2 linked regions of the Sphaerotilus montanus genome follow. The protein of the gene in region 1 interacts with the protein of each later gene in a pairwise test. Links are inferred from orthologs where the notes say so. Each region holds a gene or a part of one and is shown in the gene's direction. Other genes may lie near its edges.

Evidence for each region.
Region 2: the proteins of BDD16_RS14190 (region 1) and dnaA interact in binary tests that used the Escherichia coli proteins (3 or more experiments, as listed by UniProt). The link is inferred for Sphaerotilus montanus from one-to-one orthologs.

The regions. Positions count from the first base shown.
Region 1 is NZ_JACCFH010000001.1:3,095,227-3,105,996, reverse strand. The notes cover bases 4,691-7,444. They hold BDD16_RS14190 (phosphoheptose isomerase), read left to right. Parts: upstream 4,691-5,652; coding sequence 5,653-6,237; downstream 6,238-7,444. Other genes in these bases: BDD16_RS14180 (NAD(P)-dependent oxidoreductase), read right to left, coding at 6,896-7,444; BDD16_RS14185 (BON domain-containing protein), read left to right, coding at 6,242-6,874; BDD16_RS14195 (YraN family protein), read left to right, coding at 5,173-5,586; rsmI (16S rRNA (cytidine(1402)-2'-O)-methyltransferase), read right to left, coding at 4,691-5,189. Outside these bases: BDD16_RS14215 (M16 family metallopeptidase), read right to left, coding at 1-471; BDD16_RS14210 (M16 family metallopeptidase), read right to left, coding at 468-1,919; BDD16_RS14205 (diguanylate cyclase domain-containing protein), read right to left, coding at 1,906-4,140; more of rsmI, read right to left, coding at 4,170-4,690; more of BDD16_RS14180, read right to left, coding at 7,445-7,801; BDD16_RS14175 (PilT/PilU family type 4a pilus ATPase), read right to left, coding at 7,808-8,956; BDD16_RS14170 (type IV pilus twitching motility protein PilT), read right to left, coding at 8,988-10,031; BDD16_RS14165 (YggS family pyridoxal phosphate-dependent enzyme), read left to right, coding at 10,120-10,770. UniProt on the Escherichia coli protein: Required for the timely initiation of chromosomal replication via direct interactions with the DnaA initiator protein.
Region 2 is NZ_JACCFH010000001.1:1,319,289-1,327,873, forward strand. The notes cover bases 5,665-8,585. They hold dnaA (chromosomal replication initiator protein DnaA), read left to right. Parts: upstream 5,665-6,347; coding sequence 6,348-7,823; downstream 7,824-8,585. Other genes in these bases: dnaN (DNA polymerase III subunit beta), read left to right, coding at 7,838-8,585. In the rest of the region: BDD16_RS05805 (monovalent cation:proton antiporter family protein), read left to right, coding at 1-562; BDD16_RS05810 (cyclic nucleotide-binding domain-containing protein), read right to left, coding at 572-1,039; tRNA uridine-5-carboxymethylaminomethyl(34) synthesis GTPase MnmE, read right to left, coding at 1,149-2,564; membrane protein insertase YidC, read right to left, coding at 2,897-4,567; membrane protein insertion efficiency factor YidD, read right to left, coding at 4,573-4,875; BDD16_RS05830 (ribonuclease P protein component), read right to left, coding at 4,916-5,401; rpmH (50S ribosomal protein L34), read right to left, coding at 5,452-5,586. UniProt on the Escherichia coli protein: Plays an essential in the initiation and regulation of chromosomal replication. Binds in an ATP-dependent fashion to the origin of replication (oriC) to initiate formation of the DNA replication initiation complex once per cell cycle.

The DNA.
Region 1 (10,770 bases):
CAGCCGTTCCTCGACGCGCACGGAGACAGCCCCGCCCAGCGCCTCGGCCTGCCGGGACAGCCCCACGCCATCGACCGCGCGGCCGTGCCGCAGCGCCCCCCGGGTCAGCAGTTGCGCCAGCAGCTCGGCACAACCCCGGCGACCGGGTGGATCGAACGCCGGTCCGCAGCGCACCAGCAGCGCCACGCTGGCCAGCGGCAAGCCTGGCCGTGGCGAGACGATCAGCGTCAGACCGTTGTCGCCCGCCACCTCCTCGAAACGCGCAGGCACCTGCAGCGACAAGGCCGGGCCGGGCTCCGGCAGCGGTGGCGGCGGCGGGGCAGCCGGCCGGTCGATGGCCCGTGTGGCCGGCGGTCCGGCCGCAGCCGTCGGACGGGGACGCGCCACCGGTGCAGCGCATCCGCTGGCAGCCGAACCCAGTGCCACCGCGCCACCACGCACCAGCCAGCCCCCGAAGGTGCGCCGCTTCATGCCGGACCGCCGGACACGGCCGCAGACGGCCCCTGCACGTAGCGCAGCGCCACCGCGTGCGCGGCCAGCACGTGGGTGCGCAGCACGCGCTGCACGTCCTCGGCACGGACCGCCTGCAGCTGCGCCAGCTCCACATCCACCGCACCCGCGTCCTGCCGCCGCACGATGGACCAGCCGACCGCCAGCGCACGGCCCTCGGCCGTCTGCCTCGCCACCAGCGCCTCAGTGAGCAACTGCGTGCGCACCTTGTCGAGTTCGCCGATCGGGATGCTGCCGTGGGCCAGCCGGTGCACCGCCCGCAGCAGCGCGGCTTCCAGCTGCGGCAGCCGGGGATCGCTGCGCGCATCGCCACCGACCACGGACGGGCCCGCGGCGATCGCCCAGGCGCTGAGCATGCCGGCGTCGGCGTGGAGATCGACACCGAAGCCCGCACTCTGCGCCAGCCGGCCCTGCTCGACCAGCCCGACCGAGAGGCGGGACGAATCCCCCTGCCCCAGCAAGGCGCCCGCCACGCGCAGCGGCGCGGCATCCGGATGCGCCGCGGCCGGGGCCTGCCACAGCAGCGCCAGCGCCGGCGCGGGCACCTGGGGCGCGGACAGGGTGAGCCCCTGCCCGCGCTCGCGGCGCGGCTCCCGCAGCGACACCCGCGGCACGGGGGTGTCCGGTGCGGTGAGCGGGCCGAAGTACCGGTCCACCCAGGCGTGGATCCGGGACGGGTCGATGTCGCCCGCCACGATCAGCGTGGCGTTGTCGGGCCGGTAGTAGGTGGCGTGGAAGCGCTGCACATCGCCGAGGGTGGCCGCGTTCAGGTCCTCGACCCGGCCGATCACCGGGTTGCGGTAGGGATGGACCCGCCACAGCGCGGGCGCCATGGCGTTGAAGAGCCGGCCGTAGGGATCGACCAGCACCCGCTGGCGGAACTCCGACGCCACCACCGCCCGCTCGCTGAGGAACTGCGGCTCGGTGACCAGCAGCTGCGCCATGCGCTCGGCCTCGGCCCAGAGCAGGCGCTCGACGTGGTTGGCCGGCACGACGTTGAGGTAGGCGGTCGCGTCCTCGGTGGTGAAGGCGTTGTTCTGGCCGCCCACATCCTCGGTCAGGCGGTCGAACGCCTCGTCCGCGAGGTGGCGGGTGCGCTTGAACATCATGTGCTCGAACAGGTGCGCGAAGCCCGAGCGGCCGGGCGGGTCGTCCTTGCCCCCGACCCGGTACCAGACCTGGAGCGCGGCTGTGCCCGACCCGGCGCGCCCGGCGACCGGCTCGTCCGGCAGCAGCACCACCTGCAACCCGTTGCGCAGCACCCGCACCTGCGGCGACAGCGGCGGCACCCGCACCGTGGCCAGCGGCGCCTGCGCCTGCACACCCGCCAGCCCGCCACTGGCCAGCAGGACTGCCCCCTGCCGCAGCAGGCGACGCCGCCCCGCCGGCCGGGCGTCAGGGTGCGCCAAGACCGGTGTCCAGTGCATGGTGGAAACGCAGCCCGTTGCGGCCATCGCGCTTGGCCTGGTACATGGCGGTGTCAGCGCGGCGCATCAGCGTGGCCTCGTCCTCGCCATCGTCGGGGAAGACGGCGATGCCGATGCTGAAGGAGACGTGCAGACTCGCCCCACCGATCCGGTACGGCTGCGCCACCCCCCCCAGGATGTGGCGCGCCACCTCGGCCGCGTCTTCGGCCGTGCCGATCTGCGGCAGCAGCACCACGAACTCGTCGCCACCCAGCCGGCAGACCGTGTCGCTGGCCCGCACGGCACCCAGCACGCTGCCGGCGACCTGGCGCAGCAGCTCGTCGCCCACGTCATGGCCCTGCCGGTCGTTGATCTGCTTGAAGTGGTCGAGGTCCAGGAACATCAGCGCCAGACAGCCCCCGCTGCGCCGGGCGAGTTGCAGCGCCTGCTGCAGGCGGTCCTGCAGCAGCAGGCGGTTGGGCAGACCGGTCAGCGCGTCGTGCTGGGCCTGGCGCGCCAGCGTGCGGGCGAGTTCGTGCGCGGTGGTCGTGTCCTGGAAGGTCGCGACCGCGCCGATCAGGGCGCCGCTGTCCGGATCCCGCATCGGGGTGATCGTCTCGCGAATGACGCGGCTGCTGCCGTCCCGGTGCTGCAGCCGGGCGGCCTGGCCATTGACGCAGTGCCCGTCACTCAGACAGGACAGCACCGGATCAAGCAGCGGCTCCCCGCTGTCCAGATCGCGCCGGTGCACGACCGTGCCATAGAACTGGCCCACCACCTGCGTGGCGGACCAGCCGGTCATCGCCACCGCGGCGGGGTTGAAGCTGACGATGCAGCCCCGCTCGTCGGTACCGATCACCGCGTCCCCGATGCTGGCCAGCATCACCGACATGCGCTGGAACTGCACCGCCAGCTGCTCGGCGAGCCGCTTGCGGGTGACGTCCTCGACGATGGCCAGCGAGCGGACCACGCGCCCGCGCGCGTCGCGCTCGCCGGTCGAGGACAGCAGCACATCGACCAGCTGGCCGTCCCGGCACACCATGCGCAACTCGATGTCGCGGATCTCGCCGGTGCGCATCAGGACCGGCCAGGCCTGCTGCAGCATCCGCTGGCGCGACGGTCCATCCAGGAATTCGGTGGCCTGGCGCCCCACCACCTCGTCGACCGGATAGCCCAGGCGCTCCAGCCAGCGCTGGCTGACGGCCACGATGCGGCCCTCCGTGTCGATCGAATGCAGCATCGCGGGCGTGTGCTCGTAGAGCTGTCGCAGGCGCTCGCGTTCACGTTCCAGCGCGCGCTGGCGTCCGCGGGCCGACTCCATCGCCGCGGCCAGCAGCAGCGGCGGCAGCAGCGCGGCGAGCAGGGGCACGTGCAGCAGCAGGGTCTGCCAGTCGCCATGGACCGGGGGCAGCGTCAGACCACCGCGGGCAATGGTGGCCCCGACGGTCAGCGAGACCAGCCAGACCTGCAGCACGACGTCCAGATAGCGCAGGCGCATGGCCGCCCCCAGCATCGGCAGCCCCAGGTAGACAAACGGGAACGGCAGATGCGGCAGGGCCAGCACCACGGTACCGACGGACAGTCCCATCAGGGCCACCGTCTCCCCGGTCACCAGATGCCTGGCCAGCGACCGCACGCCCTCGCCGCCTTCCCGGTGCACGAGCAGCGACAGCCCCAGCGGCAGCAGTGCCGTGGTACCGATCAGGCTGCCCTCGAACCAGGTCAGCCAGAGCTGCGTGGCGGACTGCGGAGTCACCCCGGTGCCCCCCAGCAGCAGCACGGCCAGCGTCGCACCGGACAGCGCCGGCAGCAGCACGGCCCGCCACCAGACCCGCCAGCCCGCCAGCGGGCTGCGGTGGATCTGGCGCCAGTCCGGGCTGCGGGTCAGCAGCCAGCCACCAAGCACCATCTCGCCCAGATTGGGTGCGGCATACAGCACGGCCGCGCGCAGGTCCGCCCCGGCCAGGCCATTGGCGAAGAGCAGTCCACCGGTCAGTGCAGCCAGCGTCGCCCACCAGCCCCGGCGGCCCGACTGCAGCAGGCAGCACGCCCCGAAGGCATTCGCATACCAGAGCGTGGCCATGCCGACCTCCCGGCACGACAGCGCGATCGACAGGCCCGCCAGCGCCGCACAGCCAGCCGCCACCACCAGCCCGCGCCACCAAGGCTGCAGTCCAGTGTCGCGATCTGCCGTGATCTGCGGCTCTTCTTTCCATTCCGACATGACCCGACGCCCCCCGACGCGTGCACGATTCAGCGACGAACCCGGCCGCGCCGGTCGGGCAGCCGCGTCGGCGGCCCCTCGACTGGTGCGGCAGGGGCCGGTGATTCTGGCGCCTGCGGCGTGTGTCCGGCGGCATCGCGCAACGCCAATGCGTGTTCATACAACGCATTGCGCGCACTGCCCGTCACCTGGGCCGTCAGCGACACCGCCTGTTTGAGGGGCAACTCGGCCATCAGCGTGCGCAGCAGGTGGTCGGTGGAGACGGCGCTGGCGTCGTCCGGGGCCGCCTCGGTGGCTCCACGCGCGTGCAGCACCAGCACGAACTCGCCGCGCCGGTGGTCCGCGTCCGCCGCCAGCCAGGCCGGGAACGCGGCGCAGTCCAGCGTGTGGATGTCCTCGAACTGCTTGGTGAGTTCGCGGCAGACGGTCAGGCGGCGGGTCGGCAGCACCTCGGCCAGCGCATCGGCCAGGGCTTCGATGCGGTGCGGCGCCTCGAACAGCACGCAGGTCCCCGGATCACCGCCGAGCGCGCGCAGTTCCTGCACGCGTGCCGCGGCCTTGGGCGACACGAAGCCGACAAAGCGGAACCCGCCGCCCGCCACATCGCCCGCCGCGCTGAGCGCCGTCACCACGCTGCTCGCACCCGGCAGCGGCACCACGCGGAATCCCGCCGCCCGCACCGCAGCCACCAGCCGCGCGCCCGGATCGGAGATGGCCGGCGTGCCCGCATCGCTGACATAGGCCACGCGCTCGCCGCGGGCCAGGCGCTCGATGACCTGCGGTGCGGCCGACTCCTCGTTGTGCTCGTGCAGCGCGATCAGCGGCCGGTGCAGCCCCAGGCGCTGCAGCAGCCCGGCGCTGACGCGCGTGTCCTCGCAGGCGACGGCATCCACGAGCGACAGCACGTGGATGGCGCGCAGGCTCATGTCGGCCATGTTGCCGATGGGGGTGGCGACGACATACAGTGCCGAGGCAGGGTGCTGCTGGTGCCCCGCGGCCGCGCTGGCAGCTTGCAGGATCAGGGGGGAAACGATGGTGTCGAGACTCACGGGCAGCAATCGCGAAGAACGCAGGGACAGGAAGGACGTCGGCGATGCCGGCGAGGACCGCGCCTTGGCGCATCTGCAACAGCAGGGACTCGTGCTGTTGCAGCGCAATTATCGGGTCGCCGCCGGGCCATCTGCCCGTGCCGGTGAAGTGGACCTGATCATGCGTGACCGGGACCGTGACGGCACGCTGGTGTTCGTCGAGGTCCGTCGGCGCGGCAGCTTCGACCACGGCGGCGCGGCCGCCAGCGTGACACGGTCCAAGCAGATGCGGATCATCTTTGCCGCACGCCACTACCTGCAGCGCCATTGCCGGGTCTGGCCGCCGTGCCGGTTCGACGTGGTCGCCATCGACGGCGACACGCTGACGTGGCTGATCGCGGCCTTCGATGCCGGTTGATGGCGGTTGATGCACATGGATCAGACGCTGAAATCGAACGTGCATCCGGCTGGAATATCATCGGCCATGCTTGAGCAACGCATACAGCAACAGTTTTTCGACAGCGCCGACCTGAAATACGCCGCCGCGGAGGTGCTCACGCGCCCCGTGAGCGATGCGGCCCAGGTCCTGCTGAACGCCATCACCTCGGGGGGCAAGGTCCTCGCGTGCGGCAACGGCGGCTCCGCGGGGGATGCACAGCATTTCGCCGCCGAGTTCGTCGGCCGCTTCGAGCGCGAGCGCCCGGGGCTGGCCGCACTGTCGATGTCCACCGACACCTCCATCCTGACGGCGATCGGCAACGACTACGCCTTCGACCAGATCTACGCCAAGCAGGTGCAGGCGCTGGGCCAGCCGGGGGACGTGCTGCTGGCCATCACCACCAGCGGCAATTCGGCCAACATCCTCGAAGCCATCGACGCGGCGCACCAGAAGGACATGGTCGTCGTGGCCCTCACGGGCAAGGGCGGCGGCAAGGTGCCCGGCGCGCTGAACGAAGGGGACATCCACATCTGCGTCCCGCACGACCGCACGGCCCGCATCCAGGAGGTGCACCTGCTGGTGATCCACTGCCTGTGCGATGCGGTCGATGTTTCACTGCTTGGAGAATGACCTGATGGCATTGCCGCTGAACCACACCCGCCTGTCCCGCCCCCTGTCGACGCTGATCGCCGCAGCAGCCCTGTGCACCTCGCTGGCCGGCTGCGCGCCGCTGCTGGTCGGGGGCGCGGCCGTCGGCGGGGCGATGGTGGTGACCGATCGGCGCAGCTCGGGCGTGCAGCTGGAAGACGAGACGATCGAGCTCAAGGCCGGACAGCGCATCCGTTCCGTGGCCGGGGAACGCTCGCACGTCAATGTGACCAGCTACCAGCGCCAGGTGCTGCTGACCGGCGAGGTCTACAACGAAGCCGACAAGGCTGCCATCGAGGCCGCCATCGGCAAGATCGACGGCGTGAAGTCGGTGGTCAACGATCTGGCCGTGATGTGGCCCAGCTCCACCAGCGAGCGCTCGCGCGACCTGCTGCTCGTCGGCAAGATCAAGGCCACCTTCGTCGACGCGGCCGGGCTGGCATCGAACGCCTTCACGGTGGTCGCCGAGCGGGGAGTCGTCTACCTGATGGGCCGCGTGACCGAGGAAGAGGCCACCCGGGCCATCGAACTGGCCCGCGCCGTGCCCGGCACCGTGAAAGTGGTGCGGCTGGTCGACGTGATCACGCCCGAGCAGCTCAGGAACATCAAGGGCCGCTGAACAGCGACCCGAAGCGCCCGCTCAGCGCAGGCGCCGGACCAGGCTGGAGGTGTCCCAGCGCCGGCCGCCCATGGCCTGCACCTCGGCGTAGAACTGGTCGACCAGCGCCGTCACCGGCAGGCGTGATCCATTGCGGCGCGCCTCGTCCAGCACCAGACCCAGGTCCTTGCGCATCCAGTCGACGGCAAAGCCGAAGTCGAACTGGTCGTCGACCATGGTCTTGCCGCGGTTGTCCATCTGCCAGCTCTGTGCCGCGCCCTTGCCGATGACGTCGAGCACCTGCTTCATGTCGAGGCCGGCGTTCTGGCCGAAGGCGATGGCTTCCGACAGGCCCTGCACCAGCCCGGCGATGCAGATCTGGTTGACCATCTTGGCGAGCTGGCCGGCACCACTCTCGCCCAGCAGCGCGATGGCGCGCGAAAACGCCATCGCCACCGGCCGCATCGTCTCGAACGCTGCTGCGTCACCGCCGCACATGACGGTCAGCACGCCATTGACCGCGCCCGCCTGGCCACCAGACACCGGCGCGTCGATGAACTGCCCGCCCTGTGCCACCGCCAGTGCCGACAGCTCGCGCGCCACATCCGCCGAGGCGGTGGTGTGGTCGACCAGCAGTCCGCCCGGGCGCAGGCCCGCCAGCGCGCCGTCCGCACCCAGGACGACCGAGCGCAGATCGTCGTCGTTGCCGACACACAGGAAGACGATGTCCGCCTGCTGCGCCGCTTCGCGCGGCGTCAGAGCCATCGCGGCGGACAGGCCTTCGCCGGCGTGCTGCGCCACCCAGACTTCGGCGCGGGCCGCGGTGCGGTTGTAGACGGTCACGCGGTGGCCAGCGCGGGCGAGGTGGCCGGCCATCGGGCCACCCATCACGCCCAGGCCGATGAAGGCCACGGTCTGGGGAGGGACAGAGTCGTAGAGTTTGGTCATGTCGGGTCAATAGCGGCGTTCTTCAGCGATGCTCAGGCCGCCGGTGTCGGTGGACTTGCCGGCGCGGGCACGCATGCTGTTGAGCTTGATCTGCAGCCGCAGGTCATTGACCGAGTCGGCGTTGCGCAGGGCATCTGCCTCGGTAATGTAATAGCCTTCGTAGAGGTCGAAGAGGGCCTGGTCGAAGGTCTGCATGCCGTGCTCGCGGCCCTTCTTCATCACCTCCTTGATCGCCGAGACCTCGCCCTTGAAGATCAGGTCGGAAATGAAGGGCGTGTTGAGCAGGATCTCGACCGCAGCGATGCGCCCGGCTCCGTCCTCGCGCGGGATCAGGCGCTGCGAGACCATCGCCTTCAGGTTCAGCGACAGGTCCATCAGCAGCTGGTCGCGGCGCTCTTCGGGAAAGAAGTTGACGATGCGGTCGAGCGCCTGGTTGGCGCTGTTGGCGTGCAGCGTGGCCATGCAGAGGTGACCGGTCTCGGCGAAGGCGACGGCATGCTGCATCGTCTCGCGGTCGCGGATCTCGCCCATCAGGATCACGTCGGGGGCCTGGCGCAGCGTGTTCTTCAGCGCGGCGTCCCAGGTCAGCGTGTCGATGCCGACCTCGCGCTGCGTGATGATGCAGTTCTTGTGCGGGTGCACGAACTCGACCGGGTCCTCGATGGTGATGATGTGGTCGCAGGCCGCCTCGTTGCGGTGGTCGACCATCGAGGCCAGCGTCGTGCTCTTGCCCGAGCCGGTGGCGCCGACCAGGATGACCAGCCCGCGCTTGACCATCGTGATGTCCTTCAGGATGCTGGGCAGCCCGAGCTTGTCGATGCTGGGCAGGTCTTTCGGGATGGTCCGCAGCACCATGCCGACCTGCCCCTGCTGGACAAACGCATTGACGCGGAAGCGCCCGATGCCCTGTGGCGAGATCGCGAAGTTGCATTCCTTGGTGCGCTCGAACTCGGCCGACTGCTTGTCGTTCATGACCGAGCGGGCCAGCGCCATCGTGTGCTGGCTCGACAGCGGCTGCGGCGAGACCTTGACGACCTTGCCGTCGACCTTGACGGCCGGCGGAAAGTCGCAGGTGAGGAACAGATCCGATCCGCCGCGCGAAACGAGCAGACGCAGCAGATCATTGATGAATTTGGAGGCCTGGTCGCGTTCCATGGTGGAGTTCGTCGGGGGGGGTGGAACGGCGTCAGCCGGGGAAGTTCTCGGGCGAACGGGCCTTGGCACGCGCTTCGGCAGGCAGGATCTGGCCGCGCCGCAGCAGGTCGGCGAGGTTCTGGTCGAGCGTCTGCATGCCCTGGCCCTGGCCGGTCTGGATGACGGAGTACATCTGCGCCACCTTGGCCTCGCGGATCAGGTTGCGGATGGCGGGGGTGCCCAGCATGATCTCGTGGGCCGCGATCCGGCCGGTGCCATCGCGGTTCTTGCACAGGGTCTGCGAGATCACCGCCATCAGCGACTCCGACAGCATCGCGCGCACCATGTCCTTCTCGTCGCCAGGGAAGACGTCGATGATCCGGTCGATGGTCTTGGCCGCACTCGACGTGTGCAGCGTGCCGAAGACCAGGTGGCCGGTTTCCGCGGCGGTGAGCGCCAGACGGATCGTCTCCAGGTCGCGCAACTCGCCCACCAGGATCGCGTCGGGATCTTCACGCAAGGCCGAGCGCAGCGCCGCGGCGAACGACTTGGTCTGCGTGAACACCTCGCGCTGGTTCACCAGACATTTCTTGGATTCGTGGACAAACTCGATCGGATCCTCGACCGTCAGAATATGGCCATACTCCGATTCGTTGAGGTGATTCACCATCGCCGCCAGCGTCGTGGACTTGCCGGAACCCGTCGGACCCGTCACCAGCACCAGCCCGCGGGGTTTCAGCGCCAGCTCGCCAAACACCTTGGGCGCATTGAGGTCTTCCAGCGTCAGAATCTTGCTCGGGATGGTCCGGAACACCGCTCCAGCCCCGCGGTTCTGGTTGAACGCATTGACCCGGAAGCGCGAAAGGCCTTGAATCTCAAAGGAAAAATCGCACTCCATGCTCTCCTCGTAGCTCTTGCGCTGCGAGTCGTTCATGACGTCGTAGACCATCTCGTGGATGCGCTTGTGCGGCAGCGGATCGACGTTGAGCCGGCGCACGTCGCCATGAACGCGGATCATGGGCGGCATGCCGGCCGACAGATGCAAGTCTGACGCCTTGTTACGAACCGCGAACGTCAGCAGCTGTGTGATATCCATGCATTTGCTCCTACGGACCAGACGGCCAGTTTGCCGACTTTTCCGAAGGGAAAAGTGACGAAAAATGAAAACTTCGATCCGGACGATTATGACGACCATCACGAGCAACGTACAAGCCACACAAGTGCGGCTAAATCAGGCTTGTTTCACGGCCGGGCGACACCCTGAAACAGTACACCTTCTGGCCGTGAGCAAGTTGCATCCGGCCGAGGCGGTCCGCCAGGCCCACGCGGCCGGACTCTGCGCCTTCGGCGAGAACTACGTCCAGGAAGGCCTCGACAAGATCGCCGTGCTGGCGGACCTGCGCCCCGTGCTGGCGTGGCACCTGATCGGGCCGCTGCAGAGCAACAAGACCCGCGCCGTGGCCGAGGCCTTCGACTGGGTCCACAGCATCGACCGCCTGAAGACCGCCCAGCGCCTGAGCGAGCAGCGCCCCGACCACATGCCACCGCTGAACGTGTGCCTGCAGGTCAACATCAGCGGCGAGGACAGCAAGAGCGGCGCCGCACCGGCCGAGGTACCCGCGCTGGCCCGCGCCGTGGCCGCCCTGCCCCGGCTGCGGCTGCGCGGACTGATGTCGATCCCCGAACCCGAGCGCGACCTGGAAGCGCAGCGCCGCCCGCACCGGGCGCTGCGGGAGCTGTTCGACCAGCTCAACGCCGAAGGCCTCGGCCTGGACACGCTGTCGATGGGCATGAGCGCCGATCTGGAGGCCGCCATCCTCGAAGGCGCCACGCTG
Region 2 (8,585 bases), 1.8 Mb from region 1 along the record:
GCGCGCCACGGCAGTGGTCATCACCTACCACGACACCCCCTCGGCGCTGAAGGTGCTGCAGCATGTGCGCGAACACGCGGCCCACGTGCCGGTGGTCGTGCGCACGCCGGACGACACCGATCTGGAGCGCCTGCGCGCGGCGGGCGCCACCGAGGTGGTGCCGGAGGCGCTCGAAGGCTCGCTGATGCTGGCCAGCCACGCGCTGGCGCTGGTGGGCGTGCCGATGCGGCGGGTGATCCGCATCACGCAGGACGCGCGCGACGCCCGCTACGGCCTGCTGCGTGGCTACTTCCACGGCGCCGACGACGACACCGTCAGCGAGCTGCAGCAGGCGCGGCTGCAGTCGGTGAGCCTGCCGCCGGGCGCGCCGAGCGTCGGTCAGCGCCTGGGCGACCTGACGCTGCACGTGATGGGGGTGTCGGTGGTGTCGGTGCGCCGCGCGACCGGCCAGGTCGTGGCCACAGGCGACGAGGATCTGGTACTGGCCGGCGGGGATGTGCTGGTGCTCAGTGGTCTGCCGGAAACCCTGGCGCTGGCCGAAAGCCGCCTGCTCAAGCGCTGACGCGCGGCCTCACGCCACAGCGATCCGCAGGGTCAGACTGGCGCGCAGCCGCGCCACCATCACCGCACCGGCGGCCCGCAACACCTCGTTGGCGATCAGCGGGGCACGGGCGGTGAGTTCCTCGAAACGCGGCAGGTGCAGCGCCCACACGATGGAGGGGGTCATCGCCTCGACATTGGCGGAGTGCGGCTGGTCGCTGAAGAGGCCCGTTTCGCCGACCAGCGCGCCAGGGCGCATCAGGGCGATGCGGCTGGTGCCGGGGGCGGCACCGCTCACGTAGACCTGCAAGGTGCCCTGGCCGACGAAGTAGGCGGCCCGGTCGCAGTCGTTCTGCTTGATGAGCAGGTCGCCAGCGCGCAACTGGTAAGCCGTCAGGTAGGCGGCAAATTGGCGCCACTGTCCCAGGTCCAGGCGTGCGCGAAAGGCATCGTCCGCCCGGTAGGACTGGACAGCCTCGATCAGTTCATCAATTCCCATGGCGCACTCCTGCTGATGGTGGCATTCCCATCCGAGCGCTGAACATGCCAGAGTGCCCGGATTGACGCTGATTCAGATCGTAACAAGTCCACCAGCAGAAGGGCATCGTCTACTTGCCGATGCAGAAGCGCGTGAATATGTCACCCAGCAGGTCGTCCGGCGTGTAGGCGCCCGTGATCTCGCCCAGGGCGTCGTGGGCCAGACGCAGCTCCTCGGCCAGCAGATCCAGCGCCGAATCGGCCTGCGCCGCCCAGCCACGCGCCTGGCCGAGATGGTCCTGCGCCTGCCGCAGCGCCTTCAGGTGGCGGGTACGGGCGATGAACACCCCTTCCGGCGAGGCATGCCAGCCGGCCAGCGCCAGCAGCGTCTCGCGCAGGGTCTGCAGGCCGTCGTGGGTCCGGGCCGACAGCGCGAGCGCCCTGCTTCCTTCAGGCAGCGCCGCCAAGGCCGATGCAGCCCGGTCCGCGGGCGCCGCGTCGGCCTTGTTGTAGACGTGGACCAGCCGCTGGCGGTCCGGCAGGCGGGCCTCGATCGCGCGGTCCGCCTCGGCGTAGACGGGGTCGTCGCAGCGGGTCAGGTCGTGCAGCAGCAGCACGGCGTCTGCCTCGGCGATCGCGCCCCAGCTGCGCGCGATGCCGATGCGCTCGACCTCGTCACTGGCTTCCTCGTCCGAGCGCAGACCAGCGGTGTCGATGATGTGAACTGGCACGCCCTCGATCTGCAGCGTCTCGCTGACCTTGTCGCGCGTGGTGCCGGGAATCGGCGTGACGATGGCCAGCTCGGCCCCGGCCAGCGCGTTGAGCAGCGAACTCTTGCCCGCGTTGGGCTGGCCGGCGATCACGACCTTCAGCCCCTCGCGCAGCAGCGCGCCCTGCTGCGCGGTGTCGAGCACGGCTGCCAGTTGGCCGGCCAGCCGGTCGAGCCGGCCGCGGGCGTCGGCCTTTTCCAGGAAATCGATCTCTTCTTCGGGGAAATCCAGCGTCGCCTCGACCAGCATGCGCAACTCGATCAGCCGGTCGCGCAAGGCCGTGATCCGCTCCGAGAAGGCGCCCGAGAGCGAGCGCGCCGCGCTGCGGGCCGCCGCCTCGGTGCTGGCGTCGATCAGGTCGGCCACGGCCTCGGCCTGGGCCAGATCGAGCTTGTCGTTCAGGAAGGCCCGCTCGGTGAACTCGCCCGGCTCGGCCAGGCGCAGAGCCGGCAAGGAGCCGTCCGCCGCTGCGGCCTGCAGGCAGCGGGCGAGCAGCAGCTGGAGCACCACCGGACCGCCGTGGGCCTGCAACTCCAGCACGTCCTCGCCGGTGTAGCTGTGGGGTGCCGGGAAATAGAGTGCGAGCCCCTGGTCGATCGGAACGCCGTCAACACCGAGAAACGGGCCATAGGTGGCGTGTCGCGGCACCAGCGTGCGCCCGGTGAGCGCCTGGATCAGCGGCTGCAACGCGCGGCCGGACACCCGCACGATGCCCACGGCCCCCCGTCCGGGTGCGGTGGCGATGGCAATGATGGGGTCCTGGTGTCGAGCGAGCATGGCGCGCATTCTCGCCGAGCAGCGCCCAGAAAAAACGCCCTGTCGGACCAGCCGGACAGGGCGTTGCGGATTCGCGCGGAGGGGAGCCAGCTACAAAAGCATTCAACCCCCAGAGCCAAGACTGTTGCAGCGAGCCTCCCGGCCCCGAATGCGGCTCTCAAAGCCTGCTGCAACACTCCCGGGTCAAACCCCGCAAAACGAATGATGCACGGGGAATGTGACAGTCTCAAGGCCCGGTTTGCATCAACCGTTTCGAGGTGTGGGGCTTGTCGCGGCCGGATTCCACGGTGCATGGAACCCGACCGGATCTGGCGGGAAAACCCCCATCAAGCTCAGCGATTGAGGCCCAGCTGCCGGTTGATCATCCACTGTTGCGCAATCGCCAGCAGGTTGTTGACGAACCAGTACAGCACCAGACCAGCCGGGAAGAACAGGAACATCACGCTGAACACGAGCGGCATGATCCACATCATCTTGGCCTGCATCGGATCCGGCGGCGTCGGGTTCAGCCAGGTCTGGAACAGCGTGGAAATCGTCATCAGCGCCGGCAGGATGTAGTAAGGATCCTGCACGCTCAGGTCGGTGATCCAGCCGATCCACGGTGCCCCGCGCATCTCGACCGAGGCCAGCAGCACCGAGTACAGCGCGATGAAGAACGGCATCTGGATGAAGATCGGCAGGCAGCCGCCCAGCGGGTTGACCTTCTCCTCGCGGTAGATGCGCATCATTTCCTGCTGCATCTTCTGCGGGTCGTCCTTGAAACGCTCGCGCATCTCCTGGACCTTGGGGTTGACCGCCTTCATCTTGCCCATCGAGCGGTAGGCGCTGGCGTTGAGCCAGTAGAACGCGATCTTCAGCAGCACCACCAGCGCCACGATCGACCAGCCCCAGTTGCCCAGCATGCCGTGCAGCTTGTCGAGCAGCCAGAACAGGGGCTTGGCGAGGATCGTCACCCAGCCGTAGTCCTTGACCAGTTCCAGCCCAGGGGCCAGTGCTTCGAGCTTCTTCTCTTCCTGCGGACCGGCGTAGAGCGTGGCGTCCACGGCCTGCGTCGCACCGGCGGCGATGGGTGCCAGCGGCAGCGTCATCGACGTCGAATAGAGGTTGGTGCCTTCGCGCTTGGTCTGGAAGCTGCGTTCCCGCTTGTCGCCGACCAGCCAGGCACCGACGAAGTGGTGCTGCACCATCGCGATCCAGCCGTTGTCGGCAGACTTCTCGTGGTCGGCCTTGCCCTTCTCGATGTCGGAGAAGTCGACTTTCTGGAACTTGCCCTTGTCGGTGTAGATCGACGGGCCGGTGAAGGCAGTCGGGCCCATGAACATCGAGGAGGACGGCACGGTGCCGTCGCGGGCAAGCTGCAGGTAGAGCTGCGGCGCGATCGGTGCGGCCGTGCCGTTGATCACTTCGTGGCGCACCTTGACCGCGTAGTCGCCCCGCTTGAAGGTGTAGGACTTGCGCAGCTTCACGCCGCCCTGGTCCGGCGACTCGAAGGTCAGCGTCAGCTCGTTCTGCCCGTCGGCCAGCGTGCGCGGGCCGGGCAGCAGGTTCATCACCGTCAGGTGGTTGGGCAGTGCCGCCTCGCCCGCCATGCGGGGGATCAGGCCCGAGTCGGCCTGGTAGACCCGCCCGGCCGACTGGTCGAACAGCATGACGGGGTTCTTCGCGTCCTGGTCATCCTTGTAACGCGGCAGGGCCATGCGCACGATGGAGCCACCGCGGGTATCGAACGTGGCCTGCACCAGATCGGTCGTGATGTCGATCTTCTGCGAGACCGGCACACCCGCTGTCGCCGCAGGCAGCGCGGCCACGCCGGCCACGGCCGCCGAAGCGGCTCCGGCCACGGCCGGCACACCCGCCGCACCCGCCTGAGCCGGCGCAGTCACGGCCGGCGGCGGCGGGGCAAACATCGACGGCTGCCCGTTGTGCTTGCTCCAGCCATCCCAGAGCATCACGAGCGAGACGGAGAAAACGCCCCACAGCACGGCGCGCCGCGTATCGGTCATACCGGTCATACAGGTGTCTTTCGAAAGGAGGAAAACAGTCGGTGCGACTGGTCTGGGACCGGATCATGCCCGCCCGCGCACCACGGGTGGCAGCGCGCGATGCGGCCGACCGTCAGCGCGCCGCCACGCAACGCCCCATGGCGCTCCAGCGCGACCAGCGCATAGGCGGAGCACGTCGGCTCGAAACGACAGGAAGATCCCAGCCAGGGACTCAGCACCAGGCGGTAGGCATGGACCACGCCGATCAGCCCCTGTCGAGGCCAGGCCCGGACACGGTGCTGCAGCGTCGGGGGGTCAGTGTGGGACATGGCTGGGGGTGGGCCGACTGTGCACGGTTGAGGGATCGCGTCAGCTTGACCCGACCGGTACCGCGGGCACCAATGCGCGGCGCGCCCGCCGGGCGGCATCGCCCAGCAGCGCATCGATTTCCGCATGCAGCAGCGCCGCCAGCGCCTCCGAGCGGGCGCTCGGAAACAGCTTGCGATCCAGGGGGGCACGCAGGCGCACCACCCAGTCACCGGACACCAGTTGATCGAGATGACGCCGGATGCCGGCACGGATCTGGACCTTGACCTGCGTGCGGGTCACCGAGCGCCGGGCATGTCGCTTCGGCACCACCAGACCCAGTCGCAGCAAGTTCATTTCCGGAGAGTCATCCACAGAGTTGTCCACAGATTCATCCACAGCCCCCGAGCTGGTCAGAGACGGCTTGTGGCCTGTTGACAACTTTGTTGTCGCGAGATGGTGCACCATGAAATGGGCACTGCGCGCGATGGGCCGAACCGCCATGGCCGACTCGAACCGGGCAGCCCCGGTCAGCGGCGTCAGGACCATGGATCCGGTTGCGCTCACCGCGTCGCAACGGGCGCTGGACGCCCCGGAACTCAGACAGCCAGGCGCTTGCGGCCCTTGGCGCGGCGTGCATTCAGCACAGCGCGGCCGCCGCGCGACTTCATGCGCACGAGGAAGCCATGGGTACGGGCGCGGCGAACCTTCGACGGTTGGTAGGTGCGTTTCATCTTGAATCCTCTAGCCTTGGCTTGGGCTCGGTCTTGAGCCTGTTCCGATTGGGCACCCCTCTGGCACCCCAATTCGGGAAACCCACGATTACAGCAAAAACTCCCTTGAAAGTCAACGACTTGCTACACACGCACTGGCCGCGCGCGGGGATTGACCCCTCGCCCAAAACTGTGGATAACCGCAACCCGGGGTTGCCTGATGTCGATACAATCGCGCCCCTTCTCCTGAGGTTGTCCACAATTTTTAGAACATGCATTTGGACCTGTGGCAACGAGGCTGTGAGCGCCTCGCCGCCGAGCTGCCGGCACAGCAGTTCAACACGTGGTTTCGCCCGTTGCCGCCCGCCCAGGTGTCGGCGGCCGGCGAAGGCTACCTCGTGGGTCTGCGTGTTCCCAACCGGTTCAAGATGGACTGGATCCGCTCGCAGTTCGCGGCGCGGATCGAGCGGCTGCTGAGCGAGATCGCCGGCAAGCCGGTGCGGCTGGAGCTGTCGCTGGGCAGTGGCGGCGACCCTGTGCCTGCACCTGCACCGCACACCCCCGAGCCCCCTCCCCCGCCGCCCGCGACACCGGTGCAGATGTCGATGATCGACTTCCTGCCCCTGCCGGCCGACATGGCCTCGGCCGCACCGGGCACCGCGCGAGCGAGCACGCCCCGTCCCCGCTCGCGCGCGGTGGGTCTGAACAGCAACGCCGCCGGTCTTCTGCCGCCCACACCCGACACGACACCGGCGTTCCGGACGGGCCGGACGCCCTCCGGCATGCCGGGGCTGCATGAATTGCTGACCTTGCCCGTCGCCGGCCACCCGGCTCCGCCTGCCACCATGCCCGGCCCGACGCCGGCGGCCCGTGCACCGTCGCGCCGCAGCCCGGCCGCCGCCGCGCCCGCAGTGCCCGCCGAAGTGCCCGCCGAGCCTCCCCCCGAACCCGCCGCCGCACCGGTGGCCACGGTGGTCCCGGCGTCGAGCAGCGCGATCTCCGCCGCGTCCGCGCTGGCCAAGGCCTCGGCGGCCGTGGCCTCGCGGCGCAAGCGTGTCGCCGGCACCAAGGCGGCAGAAGCGGCCGCCGCACCGCAGCCCGTGGCCGCACCGCCCGCCCCCGCCACCAGCAGCGCCCATCCGGGCGCGGGGGCCGCCGCCGGCTCCAGCGCCTTCCTGGGCGGCGCGCCGACCATCATCATCCCGACGGTGCCGCCCCCGATGGCGCCGTCCAACACCCGCGGGCGCATCAACCCCGCCCTCACTTTCGACACGCTTGTGCCCGGCCGCGCCAACCAGATGGCCCGCACCGCCGCGATGCACGTCGTCAGCTCGCCCGGCGGCATGTACAACCCGCTGTTCCTCTACGGCGGCGTCGGCCTGGGCAAGACACACCTGATCCACGCCGTCGGCAACGCGCTGCTCAAGGAACACAAGGACGCCCGCGTGCTCTACCTGCACGCCGAGCAGTTCATCTCCGACGTGGTGCGCAACTACCAGCGCAAGACCTTCGACGAACTCAAGGCCAAGTACCACTCGCTCGACCTGCTGCTGATCGACGACGTGCAGTTCTTCGCCGGCAAGGACCGCACGCAGGAGGAGTTCTTCAACGCCTTCGAGGCCCTGCTGACCAAGCGCGCCCACATCATCATGACCAGCGACACCTACCCCAAGGGGCTGGTGGACATCGACGAGCGTCTGACCTCGCGCTTCGATGCCGGACTGACGGTGGCGATCGAGCCGCCGGAGCTGGAGATGCGGGTGGCGATCCTGATGAAGAAGTCGGTCGCAGAAGGCAGCCAGATGCCCGAGGACGTGGCCTTCTTCATCGCCAAGAACGTGCGCGCCAATGTGCGGGAGCTGGAGGGGGCGCTGCGCAAGGTGCTGGCCTACTCGCGCTTCAGCCACAAGGACATCAACATCGCGCTGGCCCGCGAGGCGCTGAAAGACCTGCTGTCGATCCAGAACCGGCAGATTTCGGTCGAGAATATCCAGAAGACCGTCGCCGATTTCTACAAGATCAAGATCGGCGACATGTACAGCAAGAAGCGCCCCGCCAGCATCGCCCGGCCGCGCCAGATCGCCATGTACCTGGCCAAGGAAATGACCCAGAAAAGCCTGCCCGAGATCGGTGACCTGTTCGGCGGGCGCGACCACACGACGGTGCTCTACGCGGTCCGCAAGATCGCCGCCGAGCGCCAGAAGAACACCGAACTCAACCAGCAGCTCCACGTCCTGGAACAGACCCTCAAAGGCTGAAAGACCCCTCCATCATGATCGTGTTGAAAGCACCGCAGGACAAGCTCCTGGCCGCCTTGCAGTCCGTCTCGGGCATCGTCGAGCGCCGACACACCCTGCCCATCCTGGCGAACGTGATGATCCGCCGCCACGCCGGGCAGTGCGAGTTCACGACCAGCGATCTCGAGATCCAGGTCCGCACCAGCGCGGCGATGGACGGTGACAAGGGCGACTTCAGCACCACCGTCGGCGCGCGCAAGCTCATCGACATCCTGCGCACGCTGCCGCCGGACCAGACCGTCACGCTCAGCGCCGCGCAGAACAAGCTGACGCTGCAAGGGGGCAAGAGCCGCTTCACGCTGCAGACGCTCCCAGCCGACGACTTCCCGCTGGTGCAGGAAGCCGCCGACTTCGGCCCCACCTTCAGCGTGCCGCAGAAGACGCTCAAGGGCCTGATCGACCAGGTGCACTTCGCGATGGCGGTGCACGACATCCGCTACTACCTGAACGGCATCCTCTTCGTCGCCGAAGGCCACACGCTGACGCTGGTCGCCACCGACGGCCACCGCCTCGCCCTCGCGCAGGCCACGCTGGACGTGGAGATGCCGAAGCAGGAGGTGATCCTGCCGCGCAAGACCGTGCTGGAGCTGCAGCGCCTGCTCAAGGACGGCGCCAAGGATGCCAAGCCGGCCAAGGACGGCAGCGAAGCCGAGGCCGCGCCGATCGCGATGTGCTTCGCCGCGAACCAGGCGCGCTTCACCTTCAGCGGCATGGAGTTCGTCA